2 linked regions of the Methylorubrum extorquens genome follow. The protein of the gene in region 2 interacts with the protein of the main gene of each other region in a pairwise test. Links are inferred from orthologs where the notes say so. Each region holds a gene or a part of one and is shown on either strand. Other genes may lie near its edges. The genes, in order: ssb and J2W78_RS00080.

Region 1 (10,261 bases), 3.8 Mb from region 2 along the record:
ATTCCGAAAAGCTCGCGAGCGACGTGAGCAAGCTGGCGCGCAAGCAGGGCTTCAAGCCGAAGATCGTGGATTTCGCCGATCTCGATCTGGCCACCCTGCCCAAGGCCGGCAAGCTCATCGCCATCGCCGCAACCTGGGGCGAGGGCGAGCCGCCGGCCCGCGCGGTGCGAGCCTATGGCGAGTTGATGGGCGACGCGGCCCCCCGCCTGGAAGGCGTGCAGTTCGGCGTGCTGGCGCTCGGCGACACGAGCTACGCGGAGTTCTGTGCGATCGGGAAGGCGCTCGACACGCGCTTCGAGGCGCTTGGCGCCAAGCGCGCCTACGACCGCGCGGACCTCGACCTCGACTTCGAGAAGCCGGCCGCCGAGTGGATCAAGGGGACGCTGAAGGCGCTCGCGCCGGCCGAGAGTGCGGCCGACAACGTTGTGGCGGTCGATTTCCGCGCCGGAGCCGAGGACGAGGATGGCGAGGTCAGCCGCGAGCCGGCGGTGGTCGAGGTGATCGACCATGTGAACCTCAACTCCTCGCGCTCCGATAAGGAGACGATCCACCTCGCCCTCGAATTCGAGGATGGGGCGCCGGCCTACGAGCCCGGCGATTCGCTGGAGATCTTCCCGGAGAACGACCCGCAGCTCGTGGACGAGATTTTGCGCGCCACAGGACTCTCCGGTGACGAGGCCTTGCGCAAGGCGCTGCTGGCCGAGCGTGACATCACCACGCTCTCGCCCACCACGGTCGAGCGCTTCGCCAAGGCCACGGGCCATGCCGATGCGCAGAAATTCGTCGAGAGTGGCGAAGTGAAGGCCTGGATCGAGGGGCGGCACCTGATCGACCTGATCGAGCGCTTCCCCGCTGAACTGACGGCCGAGCATCTCAACACCGTGACCCGGCCGCTGCCGCCGCGAGCCTATTCCATCGCCTCCTCGCGTCGGGAAGTCGGCGACGAGGTGCATCTCACCATCGCCGCCGTGCGCTACGAGACCCACGGCCGCGCCCGCTCCGGCGTCGCCTCGGTGCATGTGGCCGACCGCATCAAGAACGGCGCCAAGCTGCGGGTTCGGGTGAAGCCCAACAAGCATTTCCGCCTGCCCTCCGACCCGTCGACCGACATCATCATGGTCGGCCCCGGCACCGGCGTCGCCCCGTTCCGCGCCTTCGTGCAGGAGCGCCGCGCCACGGAAGCCCCCGGCCGCTCCTGGCTGTTTTTCGGCGACCGCCACTTCACCCACGACTTCCTGTACCAGCTCGAATGGCAGGACGCGCTGGAGGACGGCTCGCTGGCCAAGATCGACGTCGCCTTCTCCCGCGATCAGCCGGAGAAGATCTACGTGCAGGATCGGATCGACGCACATGCCGCCGAGGTGGTGGAATGGCTCGACGGCGGCGCCCATTTCTACGTCTGTGGTGACGCCAAGAACATGGCCAAGGACGTGCGCGCCGCCGTGGTGCGCGCCTTCGAGAGCGTGAAGGGCCTCAGCAGCGCCGATGCCGAGGCGCATGTGGCTTCGCTGGAGCGCGCCCGGCGCTACCAGCAGGACGTTTACTGAGACACGACGTTGACTGAGGAAGGACGGCGTTCCTTCCCGATCTGGACTTCATCCTGAGACGCTCGCGCCAGCGCGCTTCGCTGGAAGGCTCCAGGGATCGCCGCGAGAACGGGAGCCCTCCTTCGAGGTCTCCGCTTCGCTCCGTCACCTCAGGACGAGGTGGTGAGCGGGGATGAGCGGCCGAACTCGATCATTGCAGAGATCACCGCCATGGACGACCACAAGCCGATCGAAACCCCTGACGGCCCCGCCGTGGACACGCCCGGCATCGGCGCGCGCCGCTACGAGACGCCGCCGACCGAGCTTCCGATCACGGAGGCCGAGGCCGCACGCGCCGCCGGGCTCGCCCATAACGAGCACCTGAAGATCGCCAGCGGCTATCTCCGCGGCGGGCTCGCCGACGGGCTGCTCAAGCACGCCACCGGCGCGATCTCCGAGGATGACGGCCAGCTCGTCAAGTTCCACGGCATGTACATGCAGGACGACCGGGACATCCGGGCGGAGCGCACCAAGAAAAAGCTCGAAAAAGCCTTCAGCTTCATGATCCGCCTGCGCATCGCGGGCGGCGTCATCACGCCGAAGCAGTGGCTGATCCTCGACAACATCGCCACGACCTATGCCGGCAGCGCCCTGCGGGCGACCACCCGGCAGACGTTCCAGTATCACGGCGTCATCAAGTCGAACCTCAAGCGCACCATGGCGGCGATCGACTCGGCGCTGCTCGACACCATCGCCGCCTGCGGCGACGTCAACCGCAACGTCATGGCCGCGACCAACCCGGCCCAGGCCGGTGCCCACAAGGTCGCGCTCCAGCTCGCCAAGGACATCTCCGACACCCTGCTGCCGAAGACCGGCGCGTGGCGCGAGATCTGGCTAGACGGCGAGCGCGTGGTCGGCGGCGAGGACGCGGCGGAGGTCGAGCCGGTCTACGGCAAGACCTACCTGCCGCGGAAGTTCAAGACCGTGGTCGCGGTGCCGCCCTCCAACGAGGTCGACATCTTCGCCCATGACCTCGGCTTCATCGCCATCCTCGACAAGAAGAACCAGGTCACGGGCTGGAACGTCACCGTCGGCGGCGGCATGGGCATGACCCATGGCGAGACCGACACGTTTCCGCGCACCGCCGACGTGCTGGGCTTCGTGAAGCCCGAGGACGCCCTGAAGGCGGCGGAAGCCGTGATGACGGTCCAGCGTGACTGGGGCAACCGCAAGAACCGCAAGAACGCCCGCCTCAAGTACACGATCGAGCGCTTCGGCCTCGACGCGTTCCGCGAAGAGGTCGGAAAGCGCATCGGCAAGCCGCTCGGCGAGCCGAAGCCCTTCACCTTCGACGGCAACGGCGACCGCTACGGCTGGGTCGAGGGCGACGACGGGCGCCACCACCTCACGCTCTACGTGCCGTCGGGCCGGATCAAGGACATCGACGGCGGGCCGCAATTCCTCTCGGGCCTGCGCCGCATCGCCGAGGTGCACGAGGGCGATTTCCGCCTCACCGGCAACCAGAACGTCATCATCGCCAACGTGCCGGCCGGCAAGCGCGCGGAGATCGACGCGCTCGTCGACGAGTACGGCCTGACCCGGGGAGCGGGAGCCCTGCGCCGCAACTCCATGGCCTGCGTCGCCTTGCCGACCTGCGGTCTGGCGCTGGCCGAGAGCGAACGCTACCTGCCCGACCTCCTGTCGGAGCTGGAGGAAAGCCTCGCCCGGCACGGGTTGCAGGACGAGCCGATCACCATCCGCTCGACCGGCTGCCCCAATGGCTGCGCCCGACCCTTCATCTCGGAGATCGGCCTCGTCGGCCGCGGCCCCGAGCGCTACCACCTCTATCTCGGCGCCGCCTTCGACGGCTCCCGGCTGAGCAAGCTCTACCGCGAGGACGTCACCGCCTCCGAGATCAAGGGCACCCTGGATCCGCTGTTCGCCGCCTATGCCAAGGATCGGCAGCCCGGCGAGCACTTTGGGGATTTCGTGATCCGCGCCGGCTTCGTCGCGAAGACCAGCAACGGTCCGGACTTCCACGAGCGAACGGGGCCGCTGCGGGCCGCCTGACCGGCCACGCGCGCCTCTCGTCTCCGCAATGCCGGTTTTTGATAAGCCGGCAGCCACGGTTCGGGACGATGTTCGACGATCGGGGACGGTCCGGTGCTCCCGCGCCGTCCCCGAGGCGCAGCCTCACCACGAGACCCGGGCCGTCATCAGCGCCTGGAAGGGTTCGCCGACCGCCACCAGCACGTTGCTGGCCCCCGAGGACGGGTAATAGGTCTCGTCGAGGAAGTTCTTGAGATTGAGCTGGAGCGCGGCCGGGAAGCCGTTCACGTGGGTCCGGTAGCTCAGGAAGGCATCGCACACGACGTAGTCGGGCAGGGTGAAAGTGTTGGCCGCATCGCCCGGTCGCTCGCCGACGTAGCGCGAGCCCAGCCCCACTTCGAGGAAGCCGTCGCCGAGTTGCAGCGAGCCTACGGTCGTGGCCGGGGCGACGAGCCCGACCTGATGCGTGACGAACAGCGTTGCGGTCGTCCGCGGCGTGTTGAGCAACTGGTTTCCGGCCAGCAACGGATCCTCGGTGACGATGGCATCGGTGAACCCGTAGCTCCCGATCACCGACCAATCCGGCAGGATCTGCCCGGCCACGTCGAGTTCGAAGCCGCGCGAGCGCGCCTTTCCGGCGGTCGCCGCCGTGCGGATGCCGTTCACGACCTGCGTGACGAGCACGTTGGTCTTTTCGGTGTCGAACACTGCGCCGGTCACGAGCAGGCCGGCCCCCAGCTCCGCCTTGACGCCGACTTCCCAGGCGTCGCCCTCTTCGGGCAGCAGCGCTCCGGTGCGGTCGAGGTCGGTCACGTTGGGACGGAAGGACTGGGTGTAGCTGCCATAGACCGAGAGGTGAGGGGCGATCCGGTAGACGAGACCCGCCCGCGGCAGCGGCTTGATCCCGTCGATATCCGTCGAGACGATCGCCGGGACTCCCGCAAAGGCGAGCTGATCGTAGAACTGCGCGCTCGCCCCGGCCACGAAGATGAGCTGGTCGGTCAGATGGATCGAGTCCTGAAGGTAGAGGCTGGTGTTGATGAGCCGGTCGCGGTTGTTGCTCGCCGGCAGCGACAGGCGGTTCGAGGCGGCGATCCGGCCGTAGACCGGATCGAAGACATTGAAGTCGCCCTGGTTGGCGCCGCGATAGCTCTCCCGGCGATAATAATCGACGCGCTCGTGCATCGCCCCGACCAGCAGGTCGTGGTGCAGGCCCAGCGCCTCGAACCGGCCGACGAGGTCTACCCGGGCGACCTGGGAGTTGAAGTCGGCGCCGCGGGTCGCGTCGGCCCGGCGGGTGAGGAAGCCGGTGGCCGCGTTGTAGGAGACCGGACGGATCTGGTTGTCGTCGTAGGTGAGGTTGCTGGCGGTGAAGCCGACCTGCATCTTCCAGGCGTCGTTGAAACGGTGCTCGACATCGAGGCTGCCGAGATGGCTCATCGCCTCGACCCGGCTCAGGGCCTCGTCGAAGCGCCGCTCCCGCGGGACCCGCAGGGGACGGCCGGTGCGGGGATCGAAGGTCGTGCCCCGGTCGAACGGGATGTTGTAGTGGGCGAACTCGTAGCCGACCGTGACGGTGGTATCGTCGCCCCGCCATGTCAGCGAGGGCGCCGCGACCTGTCGCTGGATCGTGCCGAAGTTGCGCCAGTAATCGTAGTCCTGCACGTCGCCCACGATCCGGTAGGCGAGGTTGGTCCCCTCGATGGGGCCGGTCAGATCCGGCTGGATGATCGCGCCGCCGAAGCTCGTCGCCGTGACGTCGAGGCTGTTCTGCCGGGTGAAGAGCGGCCGCTTCGACACCAGGTTGATCAGGCCGCCGGGCTCCGAGATGCCGTAGAGCAGCGAGGCCGGCCCCTTGAGCACTTCGACCCGCTCGATGCTGTGGCTGAAGTTCTGCTGAAGGACCGTGCGGCGCCCGTCGCGCAGGATCGAGCTGTCGCGGGTAGTGCCGAAGCCGCGGCGGACCACACCCTCCTGCGTGCCGCCGAGGCTGTTGGTCTGGGCAATGCCGCTGACGTTGCGAAGGGCCTCGTCCAGGCTCAGCACCCGCTGGTCCCGCAGGACGGCCTGGGAGACGACGGCGATGTTGGCCGGCGTGTCGAGCAGCGGCGTCTCGGTGCCGGTCCCGAAGCTGCTGCGCCGCGGCTGGTAGCCGATCGCGGCGGTGCCGTCGCCGGTCACGGTGAGTTCGTCGAGTGTGACGCCGGCTCCCTGCTCCTGAGCCTGGGCGGTGCGGTCTGAGGCCAGGAAACTCGTGGTCGACAGCAGCAACAACAGCGTGGCTGCCGTGCAGCGATGCTGCACGATCACGCAGGAAATCCGCATCGGCCCGGTCTCTTCCTTGGTTGAGTCCGGACTGTCATTTGATGGTTTGACGTCTAAATCAAATAATATCTTTTATAACTTTTCCAAGTCGACGATTTAACGCTGTAGTTCATGAAGTATTTTTCAAAAATGTATTGAATTGCATGGATGTAAGAGCAGTCAAGTTCCGCATTTGCTGAATGTCACCGTTTCGTGGTGTAAATCGTCCCGAAGAGGCGCTGCGCCAGAGTCGGACAGGCGGTCGCCGAAACCCGGATCCGCCATTCCGAAGCAATCAAGCGGACAGGGTGTCGTCCACAGCCAGCAGGCGTCAGGCCGGCACTGCCACGTTGTCGATGAGCCGCGTCTTGCCGAGATAGGCCGCCACCAGTACCCGCGCCTCGTGCACGGCCCGCGCGACGGGCCGGAGCGTCTGCGCATCGCGCACCTCGAGATACTGCACCGGACCGAACCCCGCCGCCTCCAGAGCCGCGATGCCCTCGGTGACGAGCGGAGCCGCCTCGGCGCCGCGGGCCAGACGCTCGGCGATGTCGGCGAGCACCGCGTGCAGGCGTGGCGCGATGTGCCGCTCACGCGGGTCGAGGTAGCGGTTGCGCGAGGAGAGCGCGAGGCCGTCCGCCTCGCGCAAGGTCGGAACGCCCTCGATGGTGACCGCCATGTCGAGGTCGCGGGTGACCGAGCGGATCACCTGCAATTGCTGGAAATCCTTCTCGCCGAACAGGGCGATGTCGGGCCGCACCTGATGGATGAGCTTGGTGACGACGGTGGCGACGCCGGAGAAATGGCCGGGCCGGAAAGTGCCGCACAGGCCCTCCGCCGCGGGGCCGGGCTCGATGCGCGTCGAGAAACCGGCCGGGTACATGATCTCGACGGAGGGGAGCCAAGCGGCGTCTGCGCCGGCCTGAGAGAGCAGCGCGAGGTCGGCCTCGGTGTCGCGCGGGTAGCGCGAAAAATCCTCGTTCGGGCCGAACTGGGTCGGGTTCACGAAGATGCTGACGATGGCCCGCCGGCCGATCGCCTTGGCGTGCGCGACGAGGGCGAGGTGGCCCGTATGAAGCGCGCCCATGGTCGGCACCAGCACGATGCGGTCGCCGCCAGACCGCCATGCATCGACCTGCGCACGCAGAGCCTCAAGGGTGTCGAAGCGAACGGTCGTGTCGGACATGGGACGGCTCGGTGCAGGGAAACGCGCGGCACAGGTAAGCGCCGCCGCCGCCGGATTCCAGCGGGGCGGCCCCCCTTCACGGGCAATAGCGCAGGGGCCGGTCGAACGGGTCGTCGTAGCCGGGCCCGGGACGGAAGCCGTAATAGCTCGGCTTGCCCAACCCGTATTCCGAGCCGACATAACTCGGATCGTACGGCGCGTTGGTCGGCACCGGGACGATGCGGGGGGCGCAGCCGACGAGACGACGGGGCAGGGGGCGGGGCGGCCGGTCGCCCTCAGAATCCCCGTCGCCCCGAGGGAAGAAGCGCGGGGCCGAGGGCGCCCCAGCGGGCGTGCCGGGCTCGAACACCGGCAGGTCGGCCGCGAATGCGTGGCTGCCGAGGAGGGCGGCGAAGGGACCGGAGAAGAGACCGCAAAGGACGAGGAGAGCGCAGAGCACCCGCTGCCGACCGGCCGTCATCGCCATCACTCTCCCGCTCCGTCGCACGATGCCTTGCAGCTTATGGTGAACGGATCGTTATCGCGCGGCGCCTTCACGCCCGCGGATAGACGATGACGGAGAGATAGGTCATCGGCGTCTCGATGAGCTTGGCCGGGCCGTGCAGGCCGTTCGAATCGAACATCAGCGCATCGCCGGGCGCCAAGTGATAGTCCTGGCCCGAGTGGTGATAGATCACCTCGCCGGTCAGCATGTAGATGAATTCCGTCCCGACATGGCGGAAACTCGTATAGGCCTCGGCTTCGTCCTGCAGGGTGATGAGATAGGGCTCCACCACCACGTCGCCGCGGATTCCGGCGCCCAGAAGCTCGTAGAGATGCCCGACCTTGGTGCCGCGCCGCTCGATCGGCACGCCCTGGCCGCGCTTCACGTAGCTGCAGTCACGGGTCTCCTCGAAGGCGGCGAAGAGGGCGGTGATCGGCACGTTGAGGGCCGAGGCGATCGCGTTGATCGAAGCGAGCGAGGGCGAGATTGCCCCGTTCTCGATCTTGGAGATCATGCCCGGCGAGATGCCGGCCGCACTGCCGAGGTCGGCCACCGACAGGTCGCGCTCCCGTCGCAGCAGGCGGACTTGGTGGCCGAGCGCCTTTTCCAGGGGACGCTCCTCCGCGACGGGCGCGTTCGACGCAGTGTTCAGCATGGATCCCTGGCTGCTCCTTTCGCCGTTGCGGCGCGAAATGATTATGGCGCAGGATTTCGCCACCGCCACCGGGAGCGGCCGCTGCGGGACGTCATGTGGCCCGCTGCAACTGTCATTTCGCCGATGCTGAACATCGGCACGTGGCTGCGATGAAGCCTCTGTTCCGCCCCGCGTTCGCCCGTGATGCCGACATTCCGGGCAGGCTCGGTGCGACGTAAACGCGTTTCGCGTTCGTGCAGGCTGTCACGGCGATCCGTGCCCGCATTCACGATTCGTCAAAACATCCTGCCACCGGCAGACACTTCACCATCCGATACGACAAAAGGGCCCGCGCTGTTCGCGCCGACCCTTCCCAAGGCCGTTTCTCGATTGAAATCCTGGAGCATCGTCCCGGATATCGGATCCGGGACGATGCTCTCGGCTTTTGTTTTGCATCGTCTTTTCCCGAAAGCCGGCCACTGCCTTCCGGGACGATGTTCTAGAACGGAATGTCGTCGTCGAGGTCGTAGTTCGGCTTGCCGCCGCCGCCGCCGCCGCCGCCGCCGCCGCCCGAGGAGGGCCGGCGGTCGCCGCCGCCGGAGCGGCTCGAGCCGTAATCGTCCCGCCCGCCGCGGTCGCCGCCGCGATCACCACCCCGGTCGCCGCCGCGGCTGATCTGGCCGCCGCCCTCGTCCTCGCCCGCGAAGTCGCCGCCGCCGCCACCGCCCCGGCCGTCGAGAATCGTCATCTCGCCGCGGAAGCGCTGCAGCACCACCTCGGTGGTGTACTTCTCTGCGCCCGATTGGTCGGTCCACTTGCGGGTCTGGAGCTGGCCCTCGATGTAGACCTTCGAGCCCTTGCGCAGATACTGCTCCGCGACCTTGGCGAGGTTGTCGTTGTAGATCACGACCGAGTGCCACTCGGTCTTTTCCTTGCGCTCGCCCGACGCCTTGTCCTTCCAGGACTCCGACGTCGCGATGCGCAGATTCACCACGGGATCGCCCGAGGACAGACGCCGGGTCTCGGGATCGCGCCCGAGATTGCCGACCAGAATCACCTTATTGACGCTGCCCGCCATCTCATCTCTCCATCCGGTCCGATCTCACAGGGCATTGTACGCCACGCCCGCGATGGCCGCGACTCTTGAGGGTGCCGCCCCGTCCGGGCAAGCCATCCGCGACCGTTGTGCCCGCTAACCACCGCGTGTCGTAGCCGCCGCGAATGTTCTATCTCCGTTCTCGTTGCTCGACAAGCCGCATCACGCTCGTCGACGCGCGGTCCCAGTCAGGCGACCTTCACGACGAGCTTGCCGAAATTGGCGCCCCGCAGCATTCCGGCGAAAGCGGCCGGTGCGCTCTCCAGGCCCTCGACCACGTCCTCGCGCGCCTGGACCCGTCCGGCGCGCAGCCAGCCGCCGACGTCGCGCACGAAATCGCCGTGCATCGCGGCAAAATCCCAGACGATGAAGCCGCGCAGCGTCAGCCGCTTGGTGAGGATGGCACGCATCAGCACCGGCGAGCGGTCGGGCCCGGCGGGGAGTTCGCTCAAGTTGTAGCTCGCGACGAGGCCGCAGACCGGCACCCGCGCGAAATCGTTGAGGAGCGGCAGCACCGCGTCGAACACCGCTCCGCCGACATTCTCGAAATACACGTCGATCCCGTCGGGGCAGGCGCGGGCCAGCGCATCGGGGAAATCGGCGGCGCGGTGGTCGACCGCCGCGTCGAAGCCGAGCGTCTCGGTCAGGTAGGCGCATTTCTCCGCGCCCCCTGCGATGCCAACGGCCCGCGCGCCCTTGATGCGGGCGATCTGGCCGACGAGGGAACCGACCGGCCCCGCGGCGGCGGCCACCACCACGGTTTCCTTCGGCTGTGGCCGGCCGATCTCCAGAAGCCCGGTATAGGCGGTCATGCCGGGCATGCCGAGGATGCCGAGGAACTGGCTCGGCGGCCCGTCGGCGGGGTCGATGCGCTGCAGATTCTGGCCGTCCGAGACGGCGAATTCCTGCCAGCCGGAATTGGCCAGCACGAGATCGCCCTCGGTGAATGCCGGATTCTCCGAGGCGACCACCTCGCTCACCG
Region 2 (5,713 bases):
GCTGCTCGCATCCGAGCAACCGGTTCCGGTCGGCGAGGCCGACGAAGCAATCTGGGCCTATCTCGCCGCGTTCGGCGGCCTCGATGCGCAAGTGCGAGCCCTCGACCGGCTCGCGCAGGGCGTGGCCGGTCTCGACGCCACGTCCGCCTTCATGTCGAGCCTGCGCGACGCCCTCGATCGTCACCGGGCGCGCCTCGCCGAACCATCCGCCTGACGGCTCTCCTCAGAACCGCTTTCGCCAAACGCGGAGCTGGCCACTCGCACCTGCTTTCAATCGGGCTTGCCGCCTCTCCTGGTGGAGCAGTGCACCCTGCGCCGATCAAGGGATGGGGCGACCCCGTCGAGTGCATACGCTTGGCTATCTCGTATCTTCAAAATGCGATTCCACAGTCTTTAAGGCTGCGCTTGCAACACTGTGGTGCATAAAAGGCGCGAATGGCGACGCTTATGTTTCGAAGACGCATCAATCCCTCGGCGAACAGCCGTGGTTTGTTATCAGGAGCAATCATTCGTTGGCGTCATATTATCGCCTCTTGTTTCCGTAGAGTGCCGGTATCTCACAGATCGACGGTACGGAGAGCGCAGGCGACGGCGCACCGTACGCCTCACTCGCGTCGCTGAGTTGGATGCTGCATGCTCAAGTTCGCCCTCACCGCTGCTCTGGCCGCCGCGCTCGCCTCGCCGGCGATGGCGGGGGATTTCGATGGGACGTGGTCGGTTCAACTCGTGACCGAAAGCGGCATGTGTGATGCCCAATACAGCTACACCCTGGCCGTACGGGATGGACAGGTCCGCCCGGTCACCGCGGTGGCCTCCGGCGGCACCACGGTGAGCGGCCGTGTCGGAGCGGATGGGGATGTCGGCCTGAACGTCGCGGCTTCGGCCGCGAACGGGACCGCCTCGGGCCGGCTCCAGGCCCGCTCGGGCTCCGGCACGTGGCGCGTTTCCGGCGGCCTGTGCACCGGCCGTTGGGTGGCCAAGCGCCACACGCTCCGGACCGCGCTCGCCGAGTAATCTGATCGTCTGCCTTTCGAAAAGAGGGGGCGAGCCCGCAAGGCTCGCCCCCTCTTTATGCGTTCGTGCGGGAGCGGTCCCTGCGCCGTCAGGCGGCCGCTTCGAGCCAGGCCCGCGCCTCGCCGATGCGGGCACGCTCGAACACCTTGATCTGCACCGGCGAGACGAAGCCGAAGGTCTCGGCCACGGCCTTGAGCCAGGTCGCGTCGGTGACGAGGGCGACGTGGCTCACGCCCTTCATCATCGAGATGCCGAAGCGCGGATCCTTGAAGAAGGCGGCCGGCTCCATACCCTCGAAGCTGCGGATGTCCTCCAGGAGCTTGATGCGGCCGCCCTTGTCGAGGTCGGCCTTCATCGCGGTCATGACCGTGTTCATCTCCTCATCGGAGATCTTCCCGTCGACGACGATCTCGGCGATGGCGGAATCGGGCTTCTTCTCATAGGTCAGCAAGGTGCGGCGCTCCTCGAATGAGCCGAGGACGAGCGCGTTCGCAGGAGATTGCGAGCGACCTCGGCCGACGGCGGACGGACGCGATTATAAGAAGCTCTGCGGGTCCACGTCGATTGCGACCTTGAGGTTACCCCGCGGCTTCGGTCCGCGCGCCAGCCAATCCCGCAGATAGCTCTGCACGTCGATGCCGCGCTCGGTCTTCACCAGCAGCCGGAATCGCCAGCGCCCGCGGATCAGGGCAAGCGGCGCCTCCGCCGGCCCGAGCACGGAGACGCCGGGCGGCGGTTCGGCGACGCGCGCCAGCGCCTGCCCGTGCGCCTCAGCCTTCTCCCGCTCTTCCCCGGAGACGATCAGCGCCGCGAGCCGTCCGAACGGCGGCAGCCCGGCTGCCTCGCGGGCATAGATCTCTTCCTCGTAGAAGCGGTCGGCATCGCCTGAGAGCAGTGCGGCGATGACCGGATGCTCGGGCTGGTAGGTTTGCACCAAGGCCCGTCCCGGCCGCTCGCCGCGCCCCGCACGTCCCGTCACCTGCTGCAGGAGCTGGAAGGTGCGCTCGGCCGCGCGGGGATCGCCGGAGGTCAGGCCGATATCGGCGTCGAGGACGCCGACGAGGGTCAGGTGCGGGAAGTTGTGGCCCTTGGCCACGAGCTGCGTGCCGACGACGATGTCGCAATCGCCCGCCGCCACCGTCTCGAGCTCCTGCCGCAGCCGCTCGGCGCCGCCGGGAAAGTCGCTCGACAGCACGACGATGCGCTGATCGGGAAAAAGCTCGGTCACCTCCTCGGCGATCCGCTCGACGCCGGGCCCGCAGGGCGTGAGATGATCGAAGGCGCCGCACTCGGTGCAGGCCTCGGGCTTTCGCTCGGCGTATCCGCACTGGTGGCAGACCAGCGCGCGGCGGAAGCGGTGCTCCACGAGCCAGGTTGAACAGTTGCGGCACTGGTAGCGGTGGCCACAGGCCCGGCACAGGGTGAGCGGCGCGTAGCCCCGGCGGTTGAGGAACAGCAGCGCCTGATCGCCCGCGGCCAGCGTCGCCTTCACCGCGTTCACCATCGGCGGTGACAGGAAGCGCCCGCGCTCCGGCTTGTCGAGGCGCATGTCGATGGCTGCGATGTCGGGCATGGGCCGGCCTCCGAAACGGCCGGGGAGCGCGATGTGGCGGTAGCGCCCGCTCTGCGCGTTGACCCGCGACTCGATCGACGGCGTGGCCGAGGCAAGCACCACCGGGCAGCCCTCGATCTTGCCGCGCACCACCGCCATGTCGCGGGCGTGGTAGTGGACGCCGTCCTCCTGCTTGTAGGCGGTCTCGTGCTCCTCATCGACGACGATCAGGCCGAGATTCCGAAACGGCAGGAACAGGGCCGAGCGCGCGCCGACCACCACCGAAACCTCGCCGGTGGCCACGCCCGCCCGCAGCCGCTCGCGGCGCTTACCGCCGATGCCGGAATGCCAAGTCGCCGGCCGCACCCCGAAGCGCCCGGCGAAGCGGTCGAGAAACTGCGCCGTCAGCGCGATCTCCGGCATCAGCACCAGGGCTTGCCGCCCCTGCCGCACGCACTCGGCCACCGCCTCGAAATAGACCTCGGTCTTGCCCGAGCCGGTAACACCTTCGAGGAGGATCGTCTCACCGGTCGCGGCATCGGCGGGGGAAGGGGCGTTCGCGATGAGGGCGTGCGCCGCTTCCGCCTGCGCGTCGGACAGCGGCACCCGCGGATGGTCCGGGTCCGGCGGCAGCGCCACGGGTTCGGGCATCAGCGCCACGGTCTCCAACGCGCCGTCATCGATCAGTCCATCGACCACGCTGAGCGACACGCCGGCCTCCTTGGCGAGCGCGCTCTTGCCCCGCACCGCGTTGTCGGCGGCCACCGCCATCACCTTGCCGCGCGCGACCGTCTGCCGGCTCGGCGGCCGGCCGGCGGCACGCACGCCGACCCGCGGCGCCTCGTTGCGGGCGGCCTCGTCGGGCAGGCGCAGGGCCATGGCGAGCGCCGAGCCCTTCGGCGCCAGGGTGTAGCGCGCCAGCCAATCGACCAGCTTGCGCAGGGACTCCGAGAGCGGCGGCGCCTCGACCTTGCCCGTCACCGGCCGCAGATTTCCCCCCGAGGCTCGCTCGTCGAGGCCCCAGACCACGCCGATCGTTTCGCGCGGACCCAACGGCACCTGCACGATGTCGCCCTCGGCGAGGGTCAATCCGGCCGGCACCGCGTAGCTGTAGGCGGTGTCGAGCGCGAGCGGGATCAGGATGTCGGCGACGGCAGGCATGGGATCACGAGAAGAGAATCACGAGAGCGGTCAATTTTGTTCTATATATGTTCTGGAAAACGAAGGCGAATGCGGCCCGGCCCTTATCGGATGTCCGAGAGCCTCCGCGCAACGGGAACAGCCGACAGGCTCACGGCGGCCATCACCCAGAACCCTTTCCCGCCGACATGATCGTAGAGGACGCCCGAGAGCAGCAGCATCAGCGCGGAGGCGAGCCCGAGACCGAAGGTGCCGTAGACCGTCAGCGCCGTCGCCCGGCGCTGCTCCGGCACGATCTCCACGATCAGCCGCAGGCAGGCGAGATGCAGGAGCGCGAAGGTCAGCCCGTGCAGCGCTTGGATCAGGACGAGGCCGGGCAGCCAAGAGGTCTGCGCCTGCACCGCCCAGCGCAACGCTCCGGCAAGGGCCGCGAGCGCCAGCGCCCGATCCGGACCGATCCGCGCCAGCAGCCGCGGCCCGAGCCAGAGGAACACCGTCACCTCGGCCAGGACCGCTTCCGCCCAGAGCAGGCCCGCCACCCGCGGCCCGATTCCCGCCGCCTGCCAGACGATGACCGCGAAGGCGTCGTGCATCGCATGCGCGCCGATCACCAGGGCGGCGGCGAGGACGAGCCGGCGGAAGCGGGCATTCGCGGCAAGCGCCACGAATTTGCCGCCCGCGTCCTCGGCCGCCATCACGGGCGCGGCGGTCCGCGCGAGGCGCAATGCCAGCGCGGCCCCGGCGGCGAAAAGGACGCCGCAGGCGAGAGGGCCGGCGCCGTAGCCGAAGATCCCGATGCTGTAACCGGCAAGGACGGTGATCGCGATGAAGGCAGCCGAGCCGGCGCCGCGGATGCGGCCGTAAGCGGCCCCGTCGCGGTTGCCGGCAAGCGCCACCGTATCGGCCAGCGGCGCGAGCGGCGCGGTCGCTGCGGCCTGGGCGAGGGCGATGGTGAACAGCAGGAGGAAGCCGTGGCCGCCGAGGAAAGCGAGGGTCAGCACCGCAGAGAGGGCAAGTCCTCCGGCCAGGAAGGCCGGCACGGCGCCGTGCCGGTCGGCGAGCCGGCCGATCAGCGGTCCGGCGGCAAGCCGCACCAGCATCGCGGCGGAGAGCAACGGTCCGATTTCGCCCGGTCCCAATCCCCGCGCTTCGAGGAACGCGGGCAGGAACGGTGAGAGCGCACCATAGGCGCCGTAGAGCGTGGCAAAGAGCAGGAGGAGGCGGCCCGAACCGGTCCGTCCATCGCACGCCATGCCTTCCTCGGTCGCCGACACCCCGCACGCCTCGCGATCAATCCCTGCTGCGACGATGCCAGGGAATGCCTGCTGATCGAAGTGCGGCAAGCTGCACTCTGCCAGTATCGACGGCCAATCCGCCGTTGACGCGCAAGCGCGAACCCGCAGCATCATTCGGAGAGATGGTTGAGTTCTTCATCGATGCGTCGGAAAAACGGGACGATGACCGCTCTCCTTTGCAACGCATTCGCCGACGCGACGCCTGCGCTGGCGTAGGCCATGATCGAAACGAGCGCCGACGGGACCGAGGGCGTCCTCCTTCTGCACGGCATCGCCCGCCGCGCCGCCTCCCTACGCCCGCTGGAGCGCCGGCTGACACGCACCGGCTATCTCACTCTCAACCCCGATTATCCGGCGCGCCGGCTCGGGCTCGCCGACATGGCCGAAGGAATCGCGCCCACGGTCGCGGCCTTCGGTGCGGACGTGACGCGCCTTCACATCGTCACCCATTCCATGGGCGGTCTCGTCGCTCGCGTGCTACTATCCCGGCACCGGCCGGACAATCTCGGACGCGTGGTGATGCTGGGCCCGCCCAACGGCGGCAGCGAGATCGCCGATGCGCTGCACCGCCTCGCGGCCTACCGCCGCTTCTTCGGTCCGGCCGGTGCCGAGCTCGGCACGGAGCGCGGGGCAGTGCAGGCAAGCCTCTCCGGCCCGGTCGATTACCCGCTCGGCATCATCGCCGGCAGCCGCAGCCTCTATCCGCTGGCCT

What was found.
Region 1: the proteins of J2W78_RS00080 (region 2) and ssb interact in binary tests that used the Escherichia coli proteins (3 or more experiments, as listed by UniProt). The link is inferred for Methylorubrum extorquens from one-to-one orthologs.

What each region holds. Positions count from the first base shown.
Region 1 is NZ_JALJXF010000001.1:3,812,562-3,822,822, reverse strand. What follows is about bases 7,473-10,261. They hold ssb (single-stranded DNA-binding protein), read right to left. Parts: upstream 9,262-10,261; coding sequence 8,683-9,261; downstream 7,473-8,682. Other genes in these bases: J2W78_RS17810 (NADP-dependent oxidoreductase), read right to left, coding at 9,468-10,261; J2W78_RS17820 (helix-turn-helix domain-containing protein), read right to left, coding at 7,599-8,204; J2W78_RS17825 (hypothetical protein), read right to left, coding at 7,473-7,525. Also shown: J2W78_RS17845 (diflavin oxidoreductase), read left to right, coding at 1-1,547; J2W78_RS17840 (NADPH-dependent assimilatory sulfite reductase hemoprotein subunit), read left to right, coding at 1,758-3,596; J2W78_RS17835 (TonB-dependent siderophore receptor), read right to left, coding at 3,720-5,900; panC (pantoate--beta-alanine ligase), read right to left, coding at 6,211-7,065; more of J2W78_RS17825, read right to left, coding at 7,142-7,472. UniProt on the Escherichia coli protein: Plays an important role in DNA replication, recombination and repair. Binds to ssDNA and to an array of partner proteins to recruit them to their sites of action during DNA metabolism. Acts as a sliding platform that migrates on DNA via reptation.
Region 2 is NZ_JALJXF010000001.1:11,756-17,468, forward strand. The notes cover bases 1,139-4,091. They hold J2W78_RS00080 (primosomal protein N'), read right to left. Parts: upstream 3,728-4,091; coding sequence 1,550-3,727; downstream 1,139-1,549. Other genes in these bases: J2W78_RS00075 (STAS/SEC14 domain-containing protein), read right to left, coding at 1,139-1,465; J2W78_RS00085 (MFS transporter), read right to left, coding at 3,811-4,091. Outside these bases: J2W78_RS00065 (hypothetical protein), read left to right, coding at 1-214; J2W78_RS00070 (hypothetical protein), read left to right, coding at 634-1,014; more of J2W78_RS00075, read right to left, coding at 1,103-1,138; more of J2W78_RS00085, read right to left, coding at 4,092-4,980.